Regions from separate parts of the Paenibacillus taichungensis genome, predicted to be linked through region 2. Evidence: riboswitches for the same ligand, from Rfam matches in the RefSeq annotation. Region 2 holds a riboswitch; the other holds the start of a gene.
What was found. A riboswitch is a leader RNA that binds a small molecule or an ion and turns the genes downstream of it on or off. The one in region 2 is predicted to bind glycine.
Positions count from the first base shown of each region.

Region 1 (12,725 bases), 2.0 Mb from region 2:
CCAAGGACATTCTGGCTCAAGCGAAACAAGGCGACATGATTATCGTTGACGGCTTGGACGGTCATGTGCTGGTTAATCCAACGGATGATGTTATTGCTGAGTATCGTTCCAAACAGGAGCAATACGATGCACAACGTGCCGAGTGGAGAAAACTACGTGATGAGCCAACGGTAACGGTGGACAACGTTCATGTGGAACTGGCAGCCAACATTGGTACACCGAATGATGTAACGGGTGTTCTGGAAAACGGCGGTGAGGCTGTAGGCCTGTACCGTACCGAGTTCCTTTACATGGGCAGAGACAAGCTTCCTTCCGAAGACATTCAGTATAATGCTTACAAAGCGGTACTGGAAAAAATGGAAGGTAAACCTGTCGTTGTTCGTACACTCGACATCGGTGGAGACAAAGAGCTTCCATACCTGGATCTGCCAAAAGAAATGAATCCATTCCTCGGTTTCCGCGCAGTTCGTCTGTGTCTGGACCGTCTGGACATTTTCCGTACTCAATTGCGTGCATTGTTGCGTGCAAGCGTACATGGTAACCTGCGTGTCATGTTCCCAATGATCGCAACACTTGGTGAATTCCGTGAAGCGAAAGCTGTCTTGCTCGAAGAGAAAGAGAAGCTGGTTGCTGAAGGTATTGCTGTTTCTGACAGCATTCAACTGGGAATCATGGTCGAAATTCCTTCGACTGCAGTTCTAGCGGATCAATTTGCCAAAGAAGTGGATTTCTTCAGTATCGGAACGAACGATCTGATTCAATACACGATGGCTGCTGACCGTATGAACGAACGAGTGGCATATCTTTACCAACCTTACAACCCAGCCATTTTGCGTTTGGTTAAAATGGTTATCGATGCAGCGCATCGTGAAGGCAAATGGGTTGGCATGTGTGGTGAGATGGCCGGAGACGAAACAGCAATTCCATTGCTGCTCGGTCTTGGACTGGATGAGTTCAGCATGAGCGCAACATCTATTCTGCCAGCTCGCAGTCAGATCACCAAGCTGTCCCGTGCAGATATGCAAGAACTTGCTGCCAAAGCACTCGATATGCAAACGGCTGAACAAGTCGTTGAATTGGTTCAAAGCATTCAAGCGTAATGTAATTTTACGGGGTTTCCACCCGATTTTAAGGGTTTCTTTTTCCGATAAAAAAGCTGCAGTCGTGCAGCGATTTTGCCGGTATCTGTTGTTACAGCAGATACCGGCTTTTTTTGTTTTGAGCATTTGCATAAATCCAAAGAGCGTCTTTCAATCAGCAAGATAGAGAGCGAAAGGCTATTATTCGTCTTTTACATTTTTCGTTTGTATCTTGGTTGAAAATCATTATCATTAAGGTATTCGAACAAATTCAATCAATGGACATCATGCTGAGGGAGAAAGTAGGGTTACCATGAAGGTCAATGAAAAAAAGGCAGGCAAGATGCTTAAATATAGCAGTATCGATTCGTTTGAAGTGTCCTGGAATGGAGAAATGGTTCATGCTGCGACAGCGGAACACTTCGCTATTCTTTGTACAAGTGGCTCAGGAACTTTAGTATCGAATGAACACATATCCCGATTGAACGAAGGGGAAGTCTATTTGCTGGCTCCTGGACAGAGGTTCAAGCTGGCGGCAGATGAGCAGGCGTTAAAAGGCTGTATGGTCCGTTTCGAAGTATACGAATATGGCGGAGAACAGCAGATGATCGCTACCCATGCTTTCATGGAGGGTTTGTTTTGGTGCAAAGACCCGCAACAACTCGCGCTCTCTTGTGATCGATTGCTTCAACTGGACGTCGCTGGTGACGAGGAACACTTCAATAGACAGGCAGCATTATACGGTCTGATGACTTTACTTGTTGAAGCGGAGGCCAAGCCGGAAATCGTTGAGTCTACCGCTTCTGCGATTGCCCGTGTTGCCGATTATATGAATGAACATCTGGATCATGATTTAAAACGAGATGAATTGGCCAAGCTTGCAGGCCTGAGTCCAGGGTACTTTTCATGGGCATTTCAACAATATATAGGAAAGACTCCAACGGCCTATCTGGTGGAGGTCAGAATGAAACGGGCCAAGGAGCTCCTTTTGTCAGGCGACGGTGTAAAAGAGACCGCGGTTCGAGTGGGCTATGAAGATGAATTTTATTTTAGCCGCAGATTCAAACAGAAGATGGGGCTTTCGCCTAACGCGTTTGTCAAAAGCCGCAGATATAGTATCGCAAGTGTCTCTGATCCAATCTCGGGCAGTTTACTGGCACTTGGGCTGCTTCCGAAAGCTGCTGCCTTTTATCCAAATCATGAATTATACAACCGAATGACCCGCCTACACTCTTATGAGCTGGGGGAAGGGCAGATCTGGCAAGAAAATGTGGATCAATTGCGTGCGTCGGAGCCGGAGCTTATTTTCTGCACTGACATTCTGGCTGAGCGGGCGCGAAAAGAGCTGGAACAGATTGCGCCGACAGTTGCCATCCCTTGGTTATCCGCAGACTGGCGCGAGCAGCTTCGAATGATTGCAGAAGTCATGGAGCATCGGGCGGAGGCGGAGACGTGGCTGTCTGAATACGATGGCAAGGCAGAAGCTGTCTACCGCAAAGTAAGACGTAACATCGGTGGAGCTACCGTCAACATATGGCGTATCACGGATTCGGAATATCGGATATATGGCAAACGCAATGCTGGCGCGGTCCTTTATGATGATTTTAGATTGGCAGCTACGCATCGTCTCGATGACATCAATGTTTTTGAAGCGGTGACTAAAGAAGCTCTGGAAAAATACGACGCAGATATGCTGATTATCATGGTAGATTCCACACAGCAGGCGGCCCGGGAATGGAAGGCGCTTCAGGCCAGCGCACAGTGGCATCGTTTGACAGCAGTTCGGCATGGACATGTGTACGAGGTGGGGACAGAAAAATTGTTTGAGTATTCAGCATGGTCGCATGATCGGGCGCTGTCCTATTTTATGCGGTTATTTGGCTGACTAAAGTCCAGTTCACTCCGTTTAAATATCCATGTTTAGCGGAAGCAATGAATGATATGATACGTATTGAGAAAGAAAATCATTATCAGTGTAAAGAAGAGGTGATATTCCATTTCTGGAAAGCCGCCTTGGAATCTGGAGCAATTGTTTGAAGTACCTCGATTATACCCGGTTTCAGAAGATCAACATACCGGCGTACATGCCTGCTTCTATGAGGGTGTGTCATATAAAGGTCGGGCTACTCGCATATTTGCCTACTACGGCATTCCGCGTCCGGTCTCTCCTAACGAGGTAGTTCCCGCGGTGATTCTGGTTCACGGTGGTGCGGGAACAGCTTTTAGCAGTTGGGTGAAAGAATGGATGGCACGAGGGTATGCTGCGATAGCCGTGGATCTGGAAGGGCATGTTCCATTCGGGGATGAGGAGCACACCGAACGGATGGAATGGCCTTCACATTCATGGAGTGGTCCCGAGAAACAGGGTGTATTTGCAGATTACGAACAGCCTGTTGAAGATCAATGGATGTATCATGCCGTAGCCGCTGTAATATTGGCTCATTCATTGCTCCGCTCTTTTCAGGGTGTAGACAAGCAGTGTATAGGTATAACAGGAATTTCATGGGGAGGCATCATCACAAGTTTGGTTGCGGGGTTAGACACCAGGCTTTCTTTTGCCATGCCCGTTTATGGCTGTGGGTATCTGCATGAACCGGGTTCCTATTATGGGCTTAGCTTTGCATCGATGCCGGAGGCAGAGGCAGAACGTATTCGTCTATTGTGGGATCCATCCACTTATCTGTCTGAAAGCCGCTTGCCGATGTTATGGCTTAACGGTAGTAATGATACCCATTTTCCGTTGAGCATATTTAATAAGTCTTATGAACAGCATCTGGAGTGCCATCCTAACAACAACAACAGCAGACTAAGCCTTCACCCGGGTCTCGGGCATTCTTATAAGGAGGCATGGGCATGCGAGGAGGTCTTCGCTTTTGCGGACAGCATGGTTAAAGTGAAACCTGCGCTTATTGAAATATGTGAGGAGAAGCACGAGGACGGTTGGTTTGTCGTTCGGTATGATTCATGCCTTCCTGTCCTAGAGGCCAATCTTTATTGGTGCGTGGATGATCATAATTGGAGAACCGCAAGATGGGAGTCTATTCCCGCTTCGTTGGATAGGGCGAACTGCAAGGCGTTCATACGTCTTCCACAGCATGGGAGTTTGTTTTTTATGAATCTAAGAAATGAAATGGGCTGGATCACAAGCACACGTGTAATGAAAAATGAGAGAATCGCAGAAAACAAAATAAAAGAATAACGAATGAATAAGGGGATTTGTAGAACATGAAACAACGAAATCAACGCTATTTCACTTTAACAGCAGTTTTGCTTGCGGTGTTATTATTAATTGTGGCTTGTGGCAACAAAGAGAAGTCAGGTTCGTCTGAGGCAGAACCGACGAAACAGGAACAAGCGGCATCGGATGAGTCCCAAGATGCCACATTTACATTTAAGGATACAAATGGTGAGCAGACATTACCGCAAAAGCCAGAAAACATTGCTTCTACAGTGACATATTTGACGGATCATCTGATTGCACTTGGCATGACACCAAAAGCTACGGTGAAATCACAGAACGAAGATTTTCCGTTATATTTGAAGCCATTCTTGAATGATGTGGCTATCATCGGTGATCAAGGTAAGGTCAGTGCAGAGAAAATGCTCTCTCTTGGACCAGATCTGATTGTGACAGATACGAACAGCAAAGAGCAATTCGAGAATTATGCCAAAATTGCTCCAACGGCCATGCTTGAGAATGGATATGTGGCACCAGATTGGCAGACGGCATTTCGAGCTACCGCGGCGGCCTTTGGTCTGAACGAAAAGGCAGAAGAAGTGATAAATACCTATGAAACGCATAAAGCTGAGGCGATCCAGAAGGTTCACGCCAAAGCAGAGGGTAAGACACTGATGGTATTGCGGATAAGAAATGATATTCGGTATTACGGAGACATGGACTACAAGTGGCTTTATGATGATTTCGGTTTCTCCAGACCGGCTGTTTTCCCAGTGACAAGTGCTGAAAGTCGCTATGAAGTGTTGTCTAATGAAAAGCTGCCAGAAATCGATCCGGATTATATTATCCTTATTAATGATAATGAAGAAATCTATAACAATCTGCAGACCTTGGGGATTTGGAAAAACATGAAGGCTGTTAAAAATAATCAGGTATTCCAGGTGGCTTCAGATTCGTGGTTTGGCGGGTATGGACCCAATGCGGCTACTTCCATGCTGGATGACCTGAATCGTTTGTTCGGCGAATGATGAATGACCGGATTTGTGAGGAACTGGGCAAACACTTTAATCTTGTACAGGAACTGAATGGTGTACCCGTGGCATCGCTATGTGGAGAATCTATTGTTGATCCGGAGGCAATGAGAAGCTTTTTGTCCGCCTATCAACAGTTAATCGAGGGACAGGATCTAGCGGTTGCCGCAGCCTACTTCACCATTTGGTTCGGTGATGTGGCAGCTGCGCTGCAATATACCTTATCCGTCCATGATGCAGCTCCGAATTTCTCGCTAGCCAATCTGAGTATACATTTGATGAAGGAAACCGGATATACACGAATTGCTTTTCAACTTGAGAAAATGAATGTCATTCTCGCTCCGAAGGATTCGGAGGAAAGAACGGTCTGGCTTGAAGCAGAATTAAGACGTTTTTACAGTCAGACTGCACGTCCCCTTATGGAGTGTTTGTCCCAAGCTTCCGGGTTGCATGTAAGCATGTTGTGGGGGCAGTTGCCAACGGCTCTGCAAAACTACAGGGAGAATATCCATAATACGTATCAAGACGTGGAGGCTCTCTTGCGTCGATTTGCCGCTGATGAACAGGTGGTGCAAAATGGTCTGGAAGCTGATGTTTTTGGTCTGCCCAAGAATCCGCTTCATGTCAGGGTGCGGATGATTGATCATCCGCTGGAGCCTTCGAAGAGACTTGCGATCAAAAATGTCTGTTGCCTGCAATATTTACGACAAGGTCGCTCCTATTGTTACACCTGTCCGCGATTGGGCAAGAAGGAACGGGCCAATTGGAAGCCCTAAACCGGGAAGATAAAATAAAGCTGACAGGTTAATAAGCAATAAGAAAAACAGCCGCGCAGAAAGCAAAATGCGGCTGTTTGTGGCATTTATTACTGATTATCAACGACAGAATATTGTAATGATCTTATCGTGCCAGTCCTGGGATCATAACTTAGTTCGGATGTCGTTGCAGGTATCAAATGCAAGTTTATTAGGTTAGCTTTTAACTGCAAGCACAGTTCAATACAGGTTTACGGGCAGCTGTTGTTTCATCCAGACGGGTAACCGGTGTGCCATAAGGGGCATTGAGTACTAATTCAGGTGTCTCTTCTGCTTCCTTGGCAATGCGAATCATCGTATCGATGAACCCATCAAGTGTTTCTTTGCTCTCGGTTTCCGTTGGTTCGATCATGATGCACTCCTCAACGTTCAGCGGGAAGTACACAGTTGGCGGGTGATACCCAAAATCAAGCAATCGTTTGGCAACATCCAGTGTACGTACACCATACTGCTTCAACCCCCGACCAGACATAACGAATTCATGTTTACAAACGCCTGGATACGGAATCTCGTAGTAAGGTGCGAGACGAGCCATCATGTAGTTGGCGTTGAGCACCGCACATTCAGATACCCGTCGTAAGCCTTCAGGTCCATAAGTACGAATGTAGGCATAGGCGCGGACCAGAATTCCGAAGTTACCATAGTAAGCTTTGACCCGGCCAATGGATTGATCACCTTCGCGATCCAACGCATATATGCCCTCATCATTCTTGATGACCATCGGTTTTGGCAGAAATGGAATCAAGCGGCTCTTCACGCCAACCGGGCCGGCACCAGGTCCACCTCCGCCGTGAGGAGTACTCATTGTTTTGTGCAAATTCAGATGCACCACGTCAAAGCCCATATCGCCAGGTCGTGTGATGCCCATAATGGCATTGGAGTTGGCTCCATCGTAGTACAGCAGGCCACCTGCCTGGTGCACAATGGAGGCAATTTCCTGAATGTCTTTTTCAAAGAGTCCGAGTGTGTTCGGGTTGGTCAGCATGAGCGCTGCGGTGTCCGAGCCAACAGCTGCGCGAAGTGCGTCCAGATCCACCAGCCCGTCTGCGCGGGAAGGGATCGTTACCGTTTCGAAACCTGCTACGGTTGCACTTGCTGGGTTGGTCCCGTGAGAAGAGTCCGGTACGATAACTTTTGTGCGCTGTTCACCATGACCTTCGTGGTAGGCACGGATCATCATGAGCCCGGTCCATTCGCCATGTGCACCAGCGGCCGGTTGCAGCGTAACGGCATCCATACCGGTTAGTCCGGCAAGATCATTTTGCAACGTGTAGAGCAGCTCAAGTGCACCTTGAATGCTGGATTCATGCTGATAGGGATGAATTTTGGCGAATCCGTTGTAACGGGCCACATCCTCATTAATCTTCGGATTATATTTCATCGTACAAGAGCCCAGCGGATAGAATCCATTATCTACCCCGAAATTACGACGAGACAGGGCAGTGTAATGGCGAATGACGTCAACTTCAAAAACCTCAGGCAATGCTGCTGCTTCCGACCGAAGCATTTCCCGGGGAATCAGGGAATCCACAGCTTGACGGGGAACGTCGCATTCAGGCAAGGAATAAGCGACCCGACCCGGACTGCTGAGTTCAAAAATCAACGATTGCTCCGGTGCTGGAGAGGCAGCTTGATCAGTAACTGTTGTGTTAGTTTCAGGTTGGCCCGAAGTGGAGATAGAGGTTACCGTTTCCGATTGTCCTTGTGCTGATGTCGTCGTTGTCTTTGTTGTCGTTTCCTGAGTCACAGCGATCCCTCCAATACACGTGCGAATTCGTCGATCTCTTCCTTGCTGCGTCGTTCAGTAACCGCAATCAGCATATGTCCAGCGAGCTCAGGATAATCACGGCCAAGTTCATAGCCGCCAATGAAACCTGCATCGAGCAATTTCAGTTGCAGTGCTTCCACATTTGTTCCTTCAGGCAGTTGAATAACAAACTCATTGAACGTAGGAGCGGTAAACGTAAGAGAGACGCCTGGAATTGTGGTAAACGTGTTAAGGGCATAATGGCTCTTTTGCAAATTCAAATCAGCGACGTCGATCATGCCTTGTTTACCCATAATGGACATATATACAGAGGCGCTCAGCGCGAGTAACGCCTGGTTGGAACAGATGTTGGACGTCGCCTTTTCCCGGCGAATATGCTGTTCCCGTGCTTGCAGCGTGAGTACAAAACCACGCTTGCCGTTGCGGTCCGTTGTCTGGCCTACAATGCGGCCAGGAATCCGGCGCATATGAGCCTGGGATACCGCGAAATATCCGCATGTTGGGCCGCCGAGTGATGCGGCGATGCCAAGGGGCTGCGCGTCGCCAACGACGATGTCAGCACCCAGCTTGCCTGGGGCTTCCAGCAGACCCAGCGATAGCGGGTTGGCGCTGACCACGAGCAGGCTCTTGTGCGCATGGGCAAGATCTGCGGCCTGTTTTACATTTTCCACGGCGCCGAAGAAGTTCGGGCTCTGGATCATGACGGCTGCGGTGTCATCGGACACGGCGGCTTGCAGGGCATCCCAGTCTGTTACACCATTTTGATATCCAATCTCAACAATCTCCAGATTGAGGCCGTGAGCATAAGCTTGCAATACCTGACGGGATTCAGGGTGCACGGTGCGTGACACAATCAGTTGTTTGCGGCGGGTTGCCGCTGCGGCCAGATTGCCTGCTTCCGCAAATGCAGTCGCACCATCGTACATACTGGCATTGGCTACAGCCATACCTGTCAACTCACAGATGTAGGATTGAAACTCGAAAATCGCCTGCAATTCTCCTTGGCTGATCTCGGGTTGATAAGGTGTATAGGCGGTATAGAACTCGGAACGGGAGATGACATGATTAATGACGGAAGGTACGTGGTGATCATAAATACCTGCACCCAGGAAACTGGCGTGTGTCTCGAAGTTGGCATTCGCTGCCGCTTGCTTCGACATATGACGTGTCAGTGCATATTCATCGAGTTTGGAGGAAACAGGCAGTTCACCCTGATAGCGAATCTCCTGTGGAATGTCATGGAACAGATCTTCAATCGTTTCCACGCCGATGGTTGCCAACATGGCACTCTGATCCTGCTCGGTCATGGGAATGTAGCGATGCTTGCTCATGCTTGATCAGCTCCTTGAGTAGGTGTCTTTGGCGCACGTGTCCGTTTATGAAAAGGGGTCTTCACGACCTCGGCTTTTAGTTTCTTGCCACGAATCTCAATCTCCAGCGGGGTACCTAGTGCAGCATATTTGCTGTCGATCAAGGCCAGCCCCAGATTACGTTTCAACGTAGGCGACTGAGTCCCTGTGGTCACTTCACCAATCTGCACACCTTCGGCGTAAATGGGATAATGAGGGCGAGGAATGCCGCGCTCCAGTACTTCGATCCCGACCAGCTTGCGGGCAGGTCCATCATTTTTTTGCTGCAACAAGGCTTCATGTCCGATAAACGGTCCTGCATTTAACTTCACAAACATGCCAACGCCAGCCTCCAGCGGTGAGATAGTTGCAGACAATTCCTGTCCATACAGGGGCAGCTTGGCTTCAAAGCGCAGCGTATCCCGGGCACCCAGTCCTGTGGGAACAAGTCCGTGAGCTTCTCCGGCTTGCATCAATCCGTTCCAGACCGCAGCGGCTTGTTCCGCAGGAACGTAGAGCTCAAAGCCATCTTCACCCGTATATCCGGTACGGGATAACAGCAATGTAACGCCGCATACCTTCGCATTTGCCACAAAGCGGAAAGGCTCAATCGAAGACACATCCGTGTCTGTCACCGTTCTGAGAATATCTACTGCCAGCGGACCTTGCAGAGCAAGTAGCGCTGTTTGATCCGAATCATTGGTCATCGTTACGCCAGGCATCATGTGCTGTTGCAGCCATGCCCAGTCCTTATCGATGTTGGAGGCGTTAACCACCAGCATATATTGCTGGTCTTTCAGTTTATAAATCAGCAGATCATCGACCACGCCACCATCCGGATAACACATTAACGTATATTGGGCCTGACCGGTAACGAGTGTTGTTACATCATTAGTGGTCATGTGCTGTAAAAAAGCTTCTGCGTGTTCACCTTGTACGGTGAATTCGCCCATGTGGGATACATCAAATAATCCAGCACGTTCTCGCACCGCTTCATGCTCTTTCTGAATTCCGCTGAATTGTACCGGGAGCTCCCAGCCACCAAAATCAATGCATCGTACGCCTTCATATTGCTGATAGAGTGGAAAGAGTGGGGTTCTAAGCAAATCGGACATCCAATCACCTCGTCATGGGCCGTCAACCGGCCGAGTGTATAACCATGGATCAATGAATCTGGCATCATATTTTATTATAAAAGTAAGGTAAGGACGCGATAGGCAGCGCCGCTCTATAACCTGTTTTCGTTTTTTTGGGAAAAAGGAAAAGGACAGGCCAAAGAATCGGCATGCCAGAAGCACGCTGTATTCTTAGGCTCTGTCCTTGGTACCTGAGAGTTACCCCGCCGCATGATGCAGCAGGTTTCCCCTTGGGTGATCATAACGCCCACACAGGGCGATTAGATGCTCTCCAGAGTTGCGTCCCGTAAAAGTCCTTTTGCCTGAGAGATTCACCTCCGCTTGTCGGTGGTTTACTCCTTCGGCGTTACCGCATGTACACCCTGATTCGGGTGTCAAGGGTAATCTCTCCCTTTACATTCATCCGCGGGTATTGCATAGACCAATTAAACACATTTACTACTCTCATTAAAGCCTGAATCGACTATTGATGTCAAGAACGATATCATAGAAATGAATAAAAAAGCCGAATGATATTTTTAATTCGTTTCATAACGTTCGTCTATTTATAAAGAGTGCGCTTACTTTTCTAATATTCACCATTATATGTAGGGAGAGTGCATTTGAGTTACAGGTATATAAGGAAGAAAAACAAATAAATTGTGAGGTATCTTGACATTTGAATCGAAAATATCATACGCTATGTTCTGGGAAAAAGGTTAAGGTCAAAGAAACGCATGCACTCATTAATGAAAAGCGAGGCGGATATCGATGAGCGAATTGAAAAGTGATTTCCTGTACAGTGAAGAGCACGAATGGGTGCAGACCGTAGGGGAGGATACCGTACGTATTGGTATTACCGAGTTCGCGCAGCATCAGCTGGGTGACATTGTGTTTGTGGAATTGCCTGACCTGGAATCGGATGTAAAAGCGGAAGACGGCATTGGAACGATTGAATCCGTCAAAACCGTTTCGGATTTGTTTTCTCCTGTCAGTGGAACGATTATTGCTGTGAATGATGCATTGCAGGATTCCCCGGAGCTGGTTAACAACTCTCCATATGAGGAAGGCTGGATGATCGAGATTCGTGTTGAGGGCGACCTGACAGCAGCACTTTCCACGTTGATGAACGCGGATGCGTATCGTAAACATACGGAATAATATTAAGGTACAATTCACCGATTGGATAGAGTTTTAGCTTGATGCAAAAGTTTTTTTAAGGTAATAAAATGAATCGATGATTATAGATCCGAATGGTGATATTGCTTATTCGGAGAATACTTAGGCGCAATTGCCTCATCTGAATCAGGATGAGGTCATTGCGCTTTTTCGTTGTTACTCGATGAATTAGACTAATTAGATGAAATAAATATCAATCTAACATGTTTCATCATCATTTCTAAATGAGGTAGGAACAGCTCATTTAAATAGAATAAATTTACAATTTCATTTGTCATTAAAATGGGGCAATTCGTGGGTATGATACATGAAAGGGAATAACAGGTTTCGATCAATATACGGGTTTAAATATGGAACAATCCTTTAAATTTAAATCTTGTCATCAACGTTCATGACGGAAGTAGGTTTTCATTTCGTTGTAGAAGATACCGTTTTCATTTACGATATGGTTGTAAATTAAGATTTATTGCAGATTTGTACCTTCGTTCGTCTGGATCATCGTTGTCAAAATTCAGTGGAATCAAGGTTTAATATGTTGAGGAGGTTTTCAGTATGAGTTCAGTGGACGCAAAGTCCGAAAAAAGCGGAGGAATACGGGTTGGCGTTCAGAAGTTTGGACGTTTCCTAAGTGGTATGGTTATGCCGAACATGGGTGCTTTTATCGCCTGGGGTCTGATTACGGCATTGTTCATTCCAAAAGGATGGTTCCCTAACGCAGATTTTGCATTATTGGTTGATCCAATGATCAAATATTTGCTGCCTTTGCTTATCGGTTACACAGGCGGTACCATGGTACACGGCCAACGTGGTGGTGTAGTCGGTGCGATCATGACCATCGGGGTTATTGTCGGCAGTGATATTCCAATGTTTCTTGGCGCCATGATAGCCGGACCGTTGGGAGCCTGGGTCATTAAGAAGTTTGACAAGGCTGTCGATGGCAAAATCAAATCAGGGTTTGAGATGCTGGTTAACAACTTCTCCGCTGGTATTATTGGTGGGATTTTGGCCCTTCTAGCCCTTAAAGGCATCGGGCCTTTCGTTGAAGCGATTAGCAAGGTGTTATCAGCTGGGGTAGAAGCTTTGATGAATGCTGGTCTTCTCCCGCTGGTCAATCTGATCATTGAGCCAGGAAAAGTATTATTCCTGAACAATGCGATCAACCATGGTATTCTGACACCAATTGCTACGGATCAAGCAAGAGAATTGGGTCA
Region 1 covers NZ_CP194720.1:627,497-640,221, forward strand. Annotated here, with positions in the region: gene ptsP (phosphoenolpyruvate--protein phosphotransferase) at 1-1,100, shown strand, start outside; gene ACR1R9_RS02955 (AraC family transcriptional regulator) at 1,393-2,964, shown strand; gene ACR1R9_RS02960 (alpha/beta hydrolase family protein) at 3,109-4,278, shown strand; gene ACR1R9_RS02965 (ABC transporter substrate-binding protein) at 4,305-5,285, shown strand; gene ACR1R9_RS02970 (hypothetical protein) at 5,282-6,064, shown strand; gene gcvPB (aminomethyl-transferring glycine dehydrogenase subunit GcvPB) at 6,267-7,706, opposite strand; gene gcvPA (aminomethyl-transferring glycine dehydrogenase subunit GcvPA) at 7,847-9,202, opposite strand; gene gcvT (glycine cleavage system aminomethyltransferase GcvT) at 9,199-10,335, opposite strand; glycine riboswitch at 10,533-10,633, opposite strand; glycine riboswitch at 10,637-10,759, opposite strand; gene gcvH (glycine cleavage system protein GcvH) at 11,107-11,496, shown strand; gene ACR1R9_RS02995 (PTS mannitol transporter subunit IICB) at 12,067-12,725, shown strand, end outside.
Region 1: linked by a shared signal. The riboswitch ahead of gcvT (glycine cleavage system aminomethyltransferase GcvT) and the one ahead of sdaAB (L-serine ammonia-lyase, iron-sulfur-dependent subunit beta) in region 2 are both predicted to bind glycine.

Region 2 (12,725 bases):
GAAGGTATTGTGCGTGAGGCGCTGATCTATGCCAATGTGATTGGTTCCGATCTGGGTCCCAAAATGACGCCAATTGGTTCACTTGCCACATTACTGTGGCTGCATGTGCTGTCCCGCAAAGGTGTAAAAATTACTTGGGGATATTATTTCAAGGCAGGCATCATCTTAACCATCCCCACACTATTAATCACCTTGGCCGGATTAGCGTTATGGCTATGGATTCTGGGTTAGTAAAATCGCATTTTACATTCACAATTATGATATGATCTAACTTATTGTAAAAAGCTGCTCTCATACGCTGGTGCTACCTACTAGCTATGAGGCAGTTTTTTTTGTTTCTTCTATAGAAGAAACAAATTCTCTTTCTACATTAAAGCATGTACATAAAGGCCAGCCTTCTATAGAGCTGGCCTTCTTTTTTACCTTCCCCCAGGCTGAGGATTAAAATGCCTGAGACACAACCAGCGCTGACACAGCGCAGGGAACGGAACGATTGTGTAAACGCGAAGCTTATTCTGTGTAAGATTTTAAAACATCGAACGTAGTGGAGGGGACGGAATCGATTCTGAAGAAGCGGGAGCGTTCGCCTTTGTCTCCGAGTTTTAACATTAGACATATCAGATCAAAAAAATTGGAGACAACAGCGATCGGAAGAACGATCCGTACCCGGAACGGCAACCCGAAAGTATTAGCAACTTATTCATTATGTAATAAAAATCTGGACACAATACGGATTGAAACAACGTCCGTTCCCGGAGCTGCCACTTCAGCGCAATTTGTCCCAGATGTATTTCAATCCACAGTAAACATTTTTAACATTGCGTTTACAAAACATTGATTTTGAGATGACATAACGAAACTACAATGAATAAAGAGTTGATGGTGAACAAAAATAAAAGCCAAATCACCGTCACTAAATTGGGGGAGGAAAACAAAACATGTTTAAAAAGTTGCCGTTCATTTTGATGACCTTAACGTTCGTACTAGTTCTCGCAGCATGCGGATCAAAAAATGACGCTGGTACAGAGGGAAGCAATAATTCCGCAGGAGAAACTGCTACTGAACTTAGCGGTAACATTCTGGCTGTTGGTTCAACAGCACTGCAACCTCTGGTAGAGCAAGCTGGACAAAAATTTATGGCAGTTGATGAATATAAGAACGTAACAGTACAAGTGCAAGGCGGCGGTAGTGGTACTGGTTTGACACAAGTATCTGACGGACAAGCTACAATCGGTAACTCTGACGTATTCGCAGAAGAGAAAATCGATGACGCAGCAAAAGTAAGCGAACTGAAAGATCACCAAGTAGCAGTTGTAGCCATTGCTCCAGTAAGCAACAAAGATGCAGGTGTACAAGATTTGACGAAGCAACAACTGATCGATATTTTCTCTGGTAAAATCACAAACTGGAAAGATGTTGGCGGTGCAGATCAAGCGATCGTTATCGTAAACCGTCCTAGCAGCTCCGGTACTCGTGCAACATTCGAAAACTTTGCTCTGGGAACAAAAGTAGAAGATATCCAAGGTTCCATTCAGGAAGATTCCTCTGGTACAGTTAAAAAGCTCGTAGCTGAAACGCCTGGCGCTATTGGTTACCTGGCTCTGTCCTACCTGGATGACAGCCTGCAAGTTTTGAAATACGAAGGTGTAGAAGCAACGGTGGAGAACGTAGAAGCAGGAACTTATCCGGTATGGGCTTACGAGCACATGTACACTAAAGGTGATCCGGATGCAGCAACAAAAGCATTCCTCGACTACATCCTGAGTGACGAAATTCAACAAAACGACGTGACGGAGCTTGGCTACATCCCGGTATCCGGCATGAAAGTAAAACGTGACGCAGCAGGCACTGTGACTCAATAATCTTTGAACTTGCGCATACAGCGAGAGAGGCGGACCCAGGTCCTGCCTCTTTGCGCGGTTTGCTCTGGATTAATCCCATATTTTGCATGAATTCTACTATAGAAGGATGGTTGTTATGGAACAGACCGAAGGGGGAACGGTAATGAACAACAAGTTGAAACCACGCCGGCCCTTGAGAGAGAAGCATTATTGGGAAGAGTGGACGGGACGGATCTATACGTCGATTTGTGTCGTTTTCCTGATCGTTGTCATGTTTTCCATCGTTTATTTTGTAGCGTCCAAAGGCTTGTCGACCTTTTTCCAGAATGGCGTAAGTTTACGCGAATTTTTATCCGGAAAAACGTGGAACCCAACGGGGGAACCCGCTGCCTACGGAGCGTTGCCGTTCATTACCGGTTCATTCATAACAACATTGCTTGCAGCTCTGATTGCAAGTCCACTTAGCTTGTGTGCAGCGCTCTTCATGACCGAGATTGTACCTGGTAAAGGTAAAAAGATATTGCAACCTGCGATTGAGCTGCTGTCCGGTATTCCTTCCGTTGTATACGGGTTTATCGGTCTCAGTGTGATCGTTCCTTTATTGCGCAGCATGTTTGGCGGAGCCGGCGTCGGGATTGCAGCCGGATGTTTGGTTCTGTCTGTTATGATTTTGCCTACCGTAACAAGCATTATGGCAGATGCGCTGTCTGCACTGCCGAAAGGTCTGCGTGAATCCTCCTACGCATTGGGGGCAACTCGCTGGCAAACGATCTACCGTGTCATTATCCCGACCGTTCTTCCAGCTTTGTTGACAGGGATTGTACTCGGTATGGCTCGCGCATTTGGTGAAGCTCTTGCCGTACAGATGGTCATCGGGAATGCACCGCATGTACCGACATCACTGCTCGAATCCGCTTCAACGTTAACGAGTGTAATCACCCTGAGTATGGGTAACACCACCATGGGATCTGTTCATAATAATGCACTGTGGAGTATGGCGCTTGTCCTGCTGGTGATGACCTTTGTCTTCGTCATTCTGGTTCGCCTGCTTGAAAGGAGGAACCGAGTATGAAAATGAAGGCTAAAACGGTAGATAAAGTTGCCACATCCGTTATCGTTGTTCTGGCGCTGTTCATTGTTGTTCTCTTGCTCGGTTTGCTTGGCTTCATTCTTGTACGTGGGATCGGACAGATTAACTGGCACTTCCTGACCAGTGCACCACAGCTGCTCAAAGGTGGAGGCGGGATTGGACCGCAATTATTCAACTCAATATTCCTGCTTGTTCTGACCTTGATTATTACAATTCCGCTCGGATGGGGCGGCGGTATTTATATGGCTGAGTACGCCAAGCCGGGCCGGATCACAAGTTTTATTCGACTCGTTGTCGAAGTGTTATCCTCGTTCCCATCTATCGTTATTGGTTTGTTCGGACTCTTGTTAATTGTTAATACATTTGGTCTTGGATTCTCCTTATTATCGGGTGCCATGGCCTTGGCTATATTCAATCTTCCACTTATGGTGCGGACAACAGAGCAAGCGTTCCGGGCCGTTCCGAAAGAGCAGAAGGAAGCGGGTCTTGCACTCGGGTTGTCCAAATGGAAAATTATTACCTCCATTCTGCTGCCTGTGGCATTGCCAAGCTTGATCACGGGTACGATCCTGGCATCGGGCCGGATCTTCGGTGAAGCAGCAGCCCTAATGTTCACAGCGGGTATGAGTAGTCCACCGCTGGACTTCACGGACTGGAATCCAACAAGTCCAAGGTCGCCGATCAATCCATTGCGTCCGGCAGAGACACTGGCCGTGCACATCTGGAAAGTAAACAGTGAAGGCATTGGCCCGGATTCCAAAGAAGTAGCAGCTGGCGCTTCAGCCGTGCTTGTACTTCTTGTACTGGCGTTCAATCTAAGTGCACGCTGGATCGGTCGGGTGGTTTACCGCCGCATGACAGCTTCGAAATAAGGAGGAACCAACATGGCCATACCTTTTGGTACGGAACAGTTAAGCATATATTATGGGCATTTTCAGGCAGTTAAGCAGATCAGCCTGACTTTTCCCGAAGCCAGTGTAACGGCACTCATTGGACCATCCGGCTGTGGTAAATCCACGTTCCTGCGATCGCTCAACCGAATGAACGACGAGATTGCCGGTTCTCGCACGGAGGGACATATCTGGATGGATGGCAATGATCTGAATGAGCCGGGCACAGATGTAATCAAGCTTCGCCAGAAGATCGGCATGGTTTGGCAGAAGCCGAATCCTTTCCACAAGTCTATCTATAACAATATCGCGTTTGGTCCCCGCTACCGCGGTATCAAGAACAAGAAGGCACTAGATGAAATTGTGGAAAAAAGTTTGCGCCGCGCTGCGCTCTGGGACGAAGTGAAGGACAGACTGAATGAATCTGCCCTGGCCCTTTCGGGTGGACAACAGCAGCGGCTCTGTATCGCCCGCGCGTTGTCGGTTGATCCGCAGATTTTGCTGCTCGATGAGCCGGCATCTGCGCTTGACCCGGTATCTACGGGTAAGGTGGAGGAGTTGATCTCGGAGCTCAAGAAGGAGCTGCGGATCGTGATTGTTACCCATAATATGCAGCAGGCGGCACGCATCTCGGACTATACGGCTTATTTTTATCTGGGAAGCATGATTGAGCACGGAGATACGGAACATATTTTCACCAACCCGGACAATCGTCTGACACAAGAATATATTATGGGACGTTTCGGTTAATTGTTATATTGGATGGAGTATGAGATCGAGATAGATTTATAGAGATAGAAGGAAGCATAACTCCCGGGCGAGGTCGTTCGGGGGTTATGCTTTTTTACATCATTGTACATATGGAATAGTTTGCCAAAACAAAAACAATCATGCTACGATAATTTTAGACACTACCTTTAATTCGATAAGAGAAGGAGATGTGGATTATAACTACTCATAAGATTTCGCATGATACCATGGCAACTGAAATTATCTCGCATTATTCCATAGAAAAGCCTGCAATTTCCTTTATCCGACATAATGAAAATCTAACGTATCAGGTGGTTGATGAATCAACCGGAAAGAAGTATCTATTGCGAATACATAAAGCCGCTTTTGCAAGCATGACGGGAATCCAGCATACACGACCTGCACTTGAAGCGGAGATGAATCTACTTCATGAATTACGGGCTACCAGCCCATTGCGAGTGCAGATACCTGTACGCAATACATTGGATGATTGGGTCACTGTCTGTTTGGACGAAACAGGAGAAGAGATCTGTTGTACCGTTCTGGAATGGATTGAGGGCAGGGATATCAAGCAGGGAGAACATCTGACGACAGCGCAAATTCATGATTTGGGTGTACAGTTGCAGATATTGCACCAATATGGACGACGACCAACGGGAGCTCCTGAGCCACAGGTGGGTTCACTGAAGTCTGAAAGCGGGCAGCAGATGAATGACCGTGAACAGCATGCTGATAAGGCGATCGTCTCAGAGATGTATACCGATAGCGATAACCCTACCTTGAAGCAAACGGAAGTACGACCAGCCTATGGTTCGATCAAAGAGAATCTGGTCATGCTGGAGCAATTGGAGGAAGGCGTTAGACGTGGCATCTTTACTCCTAAGGATTTCGATCTGATTCGTGAGACGTTTGAGAACATTAACAGACAACTCGAAACGTATCCGCACAATGCCGAGACATGGGGAGTAATTCACGGAGATATTACCCGCGGCAATCTGTTAGTTACGGATCAGGGCATTTCCATGATTGATTTTTGTTTATACGGTTATGGCTACTATCTCTTTGATGCCGGAGGTGCGGCTACGATTTTCAATCGGGAGGAACGGGATGTCTTCCTATCGGGTTATACGGAGCAGACAGGACCACTAACGAAGCGTGATATTCGATTAATAGAAGGATTCATGCTGATTTTTACGTTCGGCTATTTTGCATTCCAGATGGAGAATGAGTCCAGGTACGAATGGATGAAAGAGCGAATGCCTCTTATATGCAGCAAATTTTGCAAACCTTATGTACAGAACGAGAGTATTTTCTATGAGTTATAATTTGTGATTTCTAGTGGGTGGGTAGCGCTATGAAGAACATTCGTGCAAAGAGAGTTGCATCGAAGGGGCAGTGTGGTGGCTGGAAGCATGCCGGATTGCTACTTAGCGGAGTGGGGATATCCAATCTGGGTGATTTCATATATATTGTGGCAATTAATCTGATGGTATTGAATATGACACAGTCTCCAGCGGCAGTCGCAGGGTTGTGGATTATCTCGCCGATTGCTTCGGTGTGCACTAAGTTTTGGTCAGGCAGCCTGATTGATCGTTATGATCAGCGGCAGTTGATGATTGGTGCCGATATGCTACGGGCGATGCTGGTGGCGATGCTGCCACTGATGTCCATTCTATGGATGATGTACGCAGTGATGTTTCTGATCAGCATGTCCTCATCTATATTTGTCCCTTCCTCTCAGGTATACATTACCCGGCTGGTACCTGCTGAACGGCGCAAGCGCTTTAATTCCCTACAAGCTTTGATCAGCTCAGGGGCATTTATTACCGGCCCGGCAGTTGCAGGAGTGATGCTGTTATATTTATCTCCGGCAGCAGCCATTTATGCCAATGCGGTTTCCTTTGCTGCTTCTGCGTTGATTCTAATGTTTCTTCCCAAACTGGGCATTGGAGAACAGAATATAGGGACGGGAAGCAGGCTGACCCCTCGGATGATTGCCCAGGATTGGAGAGCTGTACTGAGCTTCAGCCGAAAGTCGGGCTACGTGGTCGGTATATATGCCCTGTTCCAGATTATTCTGGTGGTCGGCATGTCGCTGGATGCTCAGGAAGTGGTGTTTATCCGTCAGGTGATGAACCTGCCTGAATCACAGTACGGAGCATTAATGAGTATCACCGGCATCGGTTATTTGGCAGGTTCCATGCTGGTTTGGATGTTCGCCAAACATTTGCCGGTCCGTCACATGATGGGTGGCGGTGTACTTCTGGTTGCGCTTGGTTATTTCCTGTTCGCCCGTTCATTCTCGTTTGAACTGGCGGCTGTTGCCTTTATTCTGCTCGGTCTGTGCTCCGCACTGGCGAATACCGGCCTGGTTACCTTTTATCAAAATAATATCCCTGTCGATCTGATGGGGCGAATGAGCAGTGTACTTGGACTTGTGTTAAGTGTGCTACAGGTGGCTTCCATTTTGATTGCAGGGGTAATAGCAGAGCAGTTGTCGCTTCGTATGGTATATACAGTTGTATCTGGGGTCATGCTGTTAGCTGCGTTGGGATTGTGGGTGACGAGCATGTTTCCTTCCCGAAGCAGGTATTACGATGAACCGGCGAAGCCCAAGGCGATGGTGGGGTGACAGGCAGAAATACGGCAATTCTAGTACAGAATAAAGGTTGCCTGAATACCCGAACCGTTCAGTGGAACATAACATAAATAGTATTAAACACAGATATTGGCTAATAGAAAATGAACAATGTATGCGCTTTCGAGATGAAACGCATTAACACATTCATGTGATGAAAGTTTACAGTTTGTTCGTTTATCTTGTGTATAAAATGGAAAAAAGCAAATATTCGCAAAGAAATCGTTAAGTTTGTTGACACTGATCTTCCGGTCGATTAATCTTAATGAGAAAGTATTAAAAACTTCAATTATCGTTCTGGTACAAGATCAGAATGGTTCCATACAGCGAATGATAGCGAGCGGGAGAGACCTGGGCATGTCGAGTAAAATGACAGCTGTCGGGCACCGAAGGAGCAAGCTGCTACGCACCCGGCGCAGCGGTTAATCTCTCAGGTAAATGTACCATCGTTGGACGCAACTCTGGAGAGTGCGCGAACTGCGCCACCCAAGGGGTATATGATCAAGCAGCACGGTGTGCAGGGTGACATCACCTGTGAATACAGGGATGCATCGATTCGCCGCGCTGCTTATCATGAAACTCTCAGGTATCGAGGACAGAGAGAGGGCCTAGGGCCTTCTTCTGTCCTTTTCTTATGTCATCATTCAGTAATAAAGGAACATTATGGGTGTACGTCTGGATGAAAATGACGATTATAAATGGAGGGTTTGCGATGCGTTTTAAAGACGTTTTTTCAATTATTGGTCCGTCCATGACAGGTCCATCAAGTTCACATACGGCTGGAGCGGCAAGATTGGGGCGAATTGCCCGTCAGTGGCTGGGATGCACGCCTGAACGCGCTCGATTAACTCTATACGGCTCGTTTGCTGATACGTATCAGGGGCATGGTACGGATCTTGCGTTGATCGGTGGCCTGCTTGATTATGTGACTGATGATCCACGTATACCGGATGCAGAACAATATGCAGAGGAAGCGGGTATGGAGGTAGAGTTTTTCACAAGCGGCCTGCCTGCTCCTCATCCGAATACGGTCAAGATTGAACTATGGCACGGAGACCGCCAATGTTCACTAATCGGTGCTTCCATCGGCGGTGGTAGTGTATCGGTGCATGCATTGAATGATTTTCGTGTACAGATCAGCGGAGAGTTCCCCACACTTGTACTTCGCCATTCGGACAAAGCAGGGGTGCTCGCTTCGGTAACCTCCACCATCAGTTCGTCCGGGGTGAACATCGGGTACATGCAAGTGGATCGGAAAGCCCGGGATGGTGAAGCACTGACAGCGATGGAGATGGATGGTGTGCCGAATCCTGAGATGTTGAACCGTCTGCGGTCGCTGGATCATATGCTGGACATTCGCGTGATTGATTTGAAGAGAGGGGTCGAGCCTGATGCGGTTTAAACATCTACATGAACTGAATACCATCTGTACAGCAGAGTCCAAGACCATTGCCGAGCTGATGATCGAAGAGCAGGTTCAGGAGACGAATATCCCGGAAGTGGATGTTGTGCGGCAGATGTCGGATTACTATCAGGTGATGAAGGAAGCTGTACACAAAGGGCTAACAGAAGATACAACATCACGCAGCGGCTTGACTGGCGGAGACGGCAAAAAAATGGCTGAGTACATTCGTAAAGGCGAGACTTGTTCTGGAGATGCCTCTGCACTGGCCATGGCGTATGCCCTTTGTGTATCGGAAGTGAATGCCTCGATGGGCCGGATTGTAGCCACACCGACAGCTGGCTCCTGCGGCATCATTCCGGGTGTATTTATCAGCTCCCAGGAGCGTTTTGGCTGGAGTGACGAGCATCTGGTGAACGGTCTGTTCTGTGCGGGAGCGATCGGTTATGTCATTGCCAACAACTCATTTATCTCAGGTGCCGAGGGTGGCTGTCAGGCTGAAGTGGGTTCTGCGATCGGTATGGCCGCTGGAGCCATGGTGGAGCTGCGTGGAGGGACGCCGGAGCAAGTGGTTCATGCAGTTGGCCTCGCGTTAAAAAATACACTAGGGCTCATCTGCGATCCTGTCGCAGGCCTCGTGGAAATCCCTTGCATCGTCCGTAACGGACTGGGTGCCGTAACTGCGCTGGCTGCGGCCGACATGGCGCTGGCCGGGGTACGAAGTGCCATTCCTTCTGACGAAGTCATTGATGTCATGCTGGAAGTGGGCAGTGCGATGCCGAGCAGGCACCGTGAAACGGCCCAAGGTGGGCTTGCCCAAACACCGACAGGACGGAAAATGATGGAGAAGCTTGCTAAACCAAAGGCGAAGCGTGCGGAGCCTGAGACTGAAGCTGAGTCTCCTAATGAAAATGAACCGGAAGCCAAGGCATAACGCCTTTGGCCTGAAATCAATTTTAACTTGGTGTGCCTTTTAATATAAAAAAAGGTGATGAGCTCCCATCTTGATACGAAAAGCCGATACGAATTCTTCCTGGTGAAGAAGCGTATCGGCTTTTTTTGCTTTTGCCCACAAAGAAAATAGGTATTGACGTTTATATATCGATTAGATATATTATTAACTGTCATATATCAATACGATATATAGGACGGAGAAAAAGTTATAGAACTTAAGGAGATGGATAACATGAAAAGTGTTTTTAAAACGAGTCTTCTGTTTTTGAAAAATGGAGCTACAGTAGTCGGGTTAATTACAGCCGTATTGTTCCAGGTTTTTTTTAATACCATTTGGCTTAGTGGATATGATCAGGTAAATGCACGGATGAATCAGCTTGCAGTAACTATCGTAAATGAAGATGGCGCTGCAGCGGAGCCAGTGGCAAAGTCTCTTGCAACGGGTCTTCATTTCGAGATTAAACCTTCGTCAACTATGGAAGAAGCCAGACAGATGTTAACGGACCGGGATGTATACATGATTATCGAGATTCCATCCGGTTTCATGCAGCAGGCGGGAGACTTGTCGGGTCCAGTAGCGGTGAAGTATGTGATGAATGAATCCAACGTGGCTACCGTAAAAAGTGTGATGCAAACCGTATCCGCACAAGTCACAGCGACGTTGAACCGTGAAGTACAGCAAAACAGCATTCGGGGAGTGCTGAATCAATCAGGTATGGCTGCCGATCAGGCGAATGCGATGGCAGTGGGGTTATCTTCCCGGGTGGAGGCAGAAGTGGAACGGCTGAATCCAGTTAACAATTTTGCTTTTTCCATGGTGCCAATGTTGATTGTGACAGCTACGTTTACAGGTGCAATGCTGCTTGGCATGAATCTGCAAAAGGTTTCTGGTGAACTCAGTAGCAGGGCAGGAAAATGGGAACGCTTTTGGGCGCGCAATATCATCAATGTTGGTGCTGCATTTATCGTATCGCTCGTTGGAGCAGGGATGATGCATGTTATGGGTGTATCATCAGCAGATGGATGGTGGATATTATGGCTATTTCAGTTGTTGATTACTTTATCTTTTCTATTCGTGGCGCAATTGAGCTTGCTGCTGCTTGGAAATGCTGGAGCGTGGTTAAACAGTGCCTTGTTGCCTCTGCTGATGTTGTCATCAGGAGCAACCATTCCGCGCGATGTCATGCCTGACTTCTATCAACAGATCGGTCATTATCTGCCGGCAACCTACGCGGTGGAGGGCATGATGAATCTGGTGCTTGGCGGAGATGGGATTAGTCATGATGTTCTGCTTCTCGTAGTGATTGGAGCGGCGACGTTGGTTCTGGGAGCGGTGTGCACGTGGATCAAACGCTCAGGTCCTGCACAATCCGGCATACCTTTGGAGTCCAAGTCTGCTGCGACACCTGTCGCTCTGACTGGAAACCTGCCTTCACCTGATCGTGGATAACATGGATAAAGAAAGCATCCTTTTGCCGGATAAGCCAATCCGTGAACGTCTGATGATGTTGAACGTATAAGGGAGGATGTGATACGTTAAGAGCAATTGGAAAGGAGCGGTACACCGATGAACACGCAGCATGTCATCCTCGGAATACTGCACAATCAGCCATGTTCCGGATATGAGATCAAGCAGTACTTTGAACAATATTTTTCATTTTTCTTCGATGCCAGCTTTGGCACCATTTATCCCACACTTGCGAAGATGGAAAAGTCGGGGTTATTGACCAAAGAATCCGTTAGACAGGAAGGGAAACCTGACAAAAATGTGTATACCTTAACCCCGAAAGGGTCTGCGGAGTTCAATACCTATTTGATGAGTCCCTTGGAAGCAGAGGTGTTCCGTTCTGATTTTCTGATGCGTCTGTATTTCGGAGAGCTGGCGGATGAAGATACTGTCGTAGGGTGGGTCCGGTCGGAGCTGAATCGTAAAGAATTGCTGTATGCCGAGCTGCAGCGCCAGATGAGGCAATTTGGCGAACAGATCTCACCTGCACAGCGTTTGTGTATGCAAGTGGGGCTTGTGCAATATGAGGCTACCATCCGATTGCTCAAGGAACAGCTGACCGCGCCACAGTAGCTTTCTATAGTATCCATATCCCTAAATCAATTAACGATCCATTGATAACGCCGAATAAGCGCTATACAGATCAGTAGCGGGTCTGTGAGCGCTTATTCGGCGTTGCTTGCAATACGTTGGAATTGTAAGGATACAATAAAATTAAGAAGCTACGTGATATCTGTACTTAGTACAACATATCCATATGCGGGCAGCTCAACTGCGAGGATTCCCTCTTCCTTGGCTGTACGATAATTCTCGCCAAATAACTCCGTCCATTCCCCGGTACCCGCTTCGAGCTCGACGATAGCTGTTTCTTCCGAACGATTGAACAGGATCAGAATACGCTCCTCCTCATCCTGTCGTTCCATCACAAGCTGGCTTCCGCCTTCACGGGCCTGCAGGAATCGAATGCTGCCTTCTGCACGCAGGGCAGGATGGGCATGGCGAAGTGCAATTAGCTTTTGATAAAAGGTGAACAGCTCGCGATCCTGCTTCGTCTCATCCCACTCCATACATTTCCGACAACCGGGATCATGCTCTCCGTCCAGCCCAATCTCGTCTCCGTAATAGATGCACGGAGTACCCATATAAGTGAATTGGAACAGCGCAGCCAGTTTCATCTTCCGCTGGTCGCCCTCACATAAGGTGAGTAGCCGTGGTGTATCGTGGCTGTCCAGCAGATTGAACGCCACTTCGCTGGCTTGCAACGGATAGCGGGACAGTTGTCGACCGATCGAGTTCGCAAACTGTTCGGCGTGCATGGCATCTTTTACAAAGAAACGATTTACGGCTTCCGTAAATGGATAGTTCATCGAGGCATCGAACTGATCACCTTGCAGCCAGGAGGAGGACTCATTCCATACCTCACCCAAGATATAGGCATCCGGATTCGCAGCCTTCACTACACGGCTGAAGTCGCGCCAGAACGCATTATCCACTTCATCCGCGACATCCAGCCGCCAGCCGTCGGTACCCACTTCCTTGATCCAGTATTCGGCCACCTCTAGCAAATACGCCTTCACCTCCGGATTTTCCGTGTTCAGCTTCGGCATATGAGCTTCGAATCCAAAAGTTTCATACGTAGGAATGCCATCCTTC
Region 2 covers NZ_CP194720.1:5,544,505-5,557,229, reverse strand. Annotated here, with positions in the region: gene ACR1R9_RS24990 (arsenic transporter) at 1-231, shown strand, start outside; gene ACR1R9_RS24985 (phosphate ABC transporter substrate-binding protein) at 939-1,862, shown strand; gene pstC (phosphate ABC transporter permease subunit PstC) at 2,005-2,913, shown strand; gene pstA (phosphate ABC transporter permease PstA) at 2,916-3,803, shown strand; gene pstB (phosphate ABC transporter ATP-binding protein PstB) at 3,816-4,571, shown strand; gene ACR1R9_RS24965 (phosphotransferase enzyme family protein) at 4,799-5,896, shown strand; gene ACR1R9_RS24960 (MFS transporter) at 5,926-7,203, shown strand; glycine riboswitch at 7,541-7,664, shown strand; glycine riboswitch at 7,669-7,810, shown strand; gene sdaAB (L-serine ammonia-lyase, iron-sulfur-dependent subunit beta) at 7,922-8,611, shown strand; gene sdaAA (L-serine ammonia-lyase, iron-sulfur-dependent, subunit alpha) at 8,601-9,545, shown strand; gene ACR1R9_RS24945 (YhgE/Pip domain-containing protein) at 9,798-11,015, shown strand; gene ACR1R9_RS24940 (helix-turn-helix transcriptional regulator) at 11,133-11,645, shown strand; gene ACR1R9_RS24935 (alpha-glycosidase) at 11,795-12,725, opposite strand, start outside.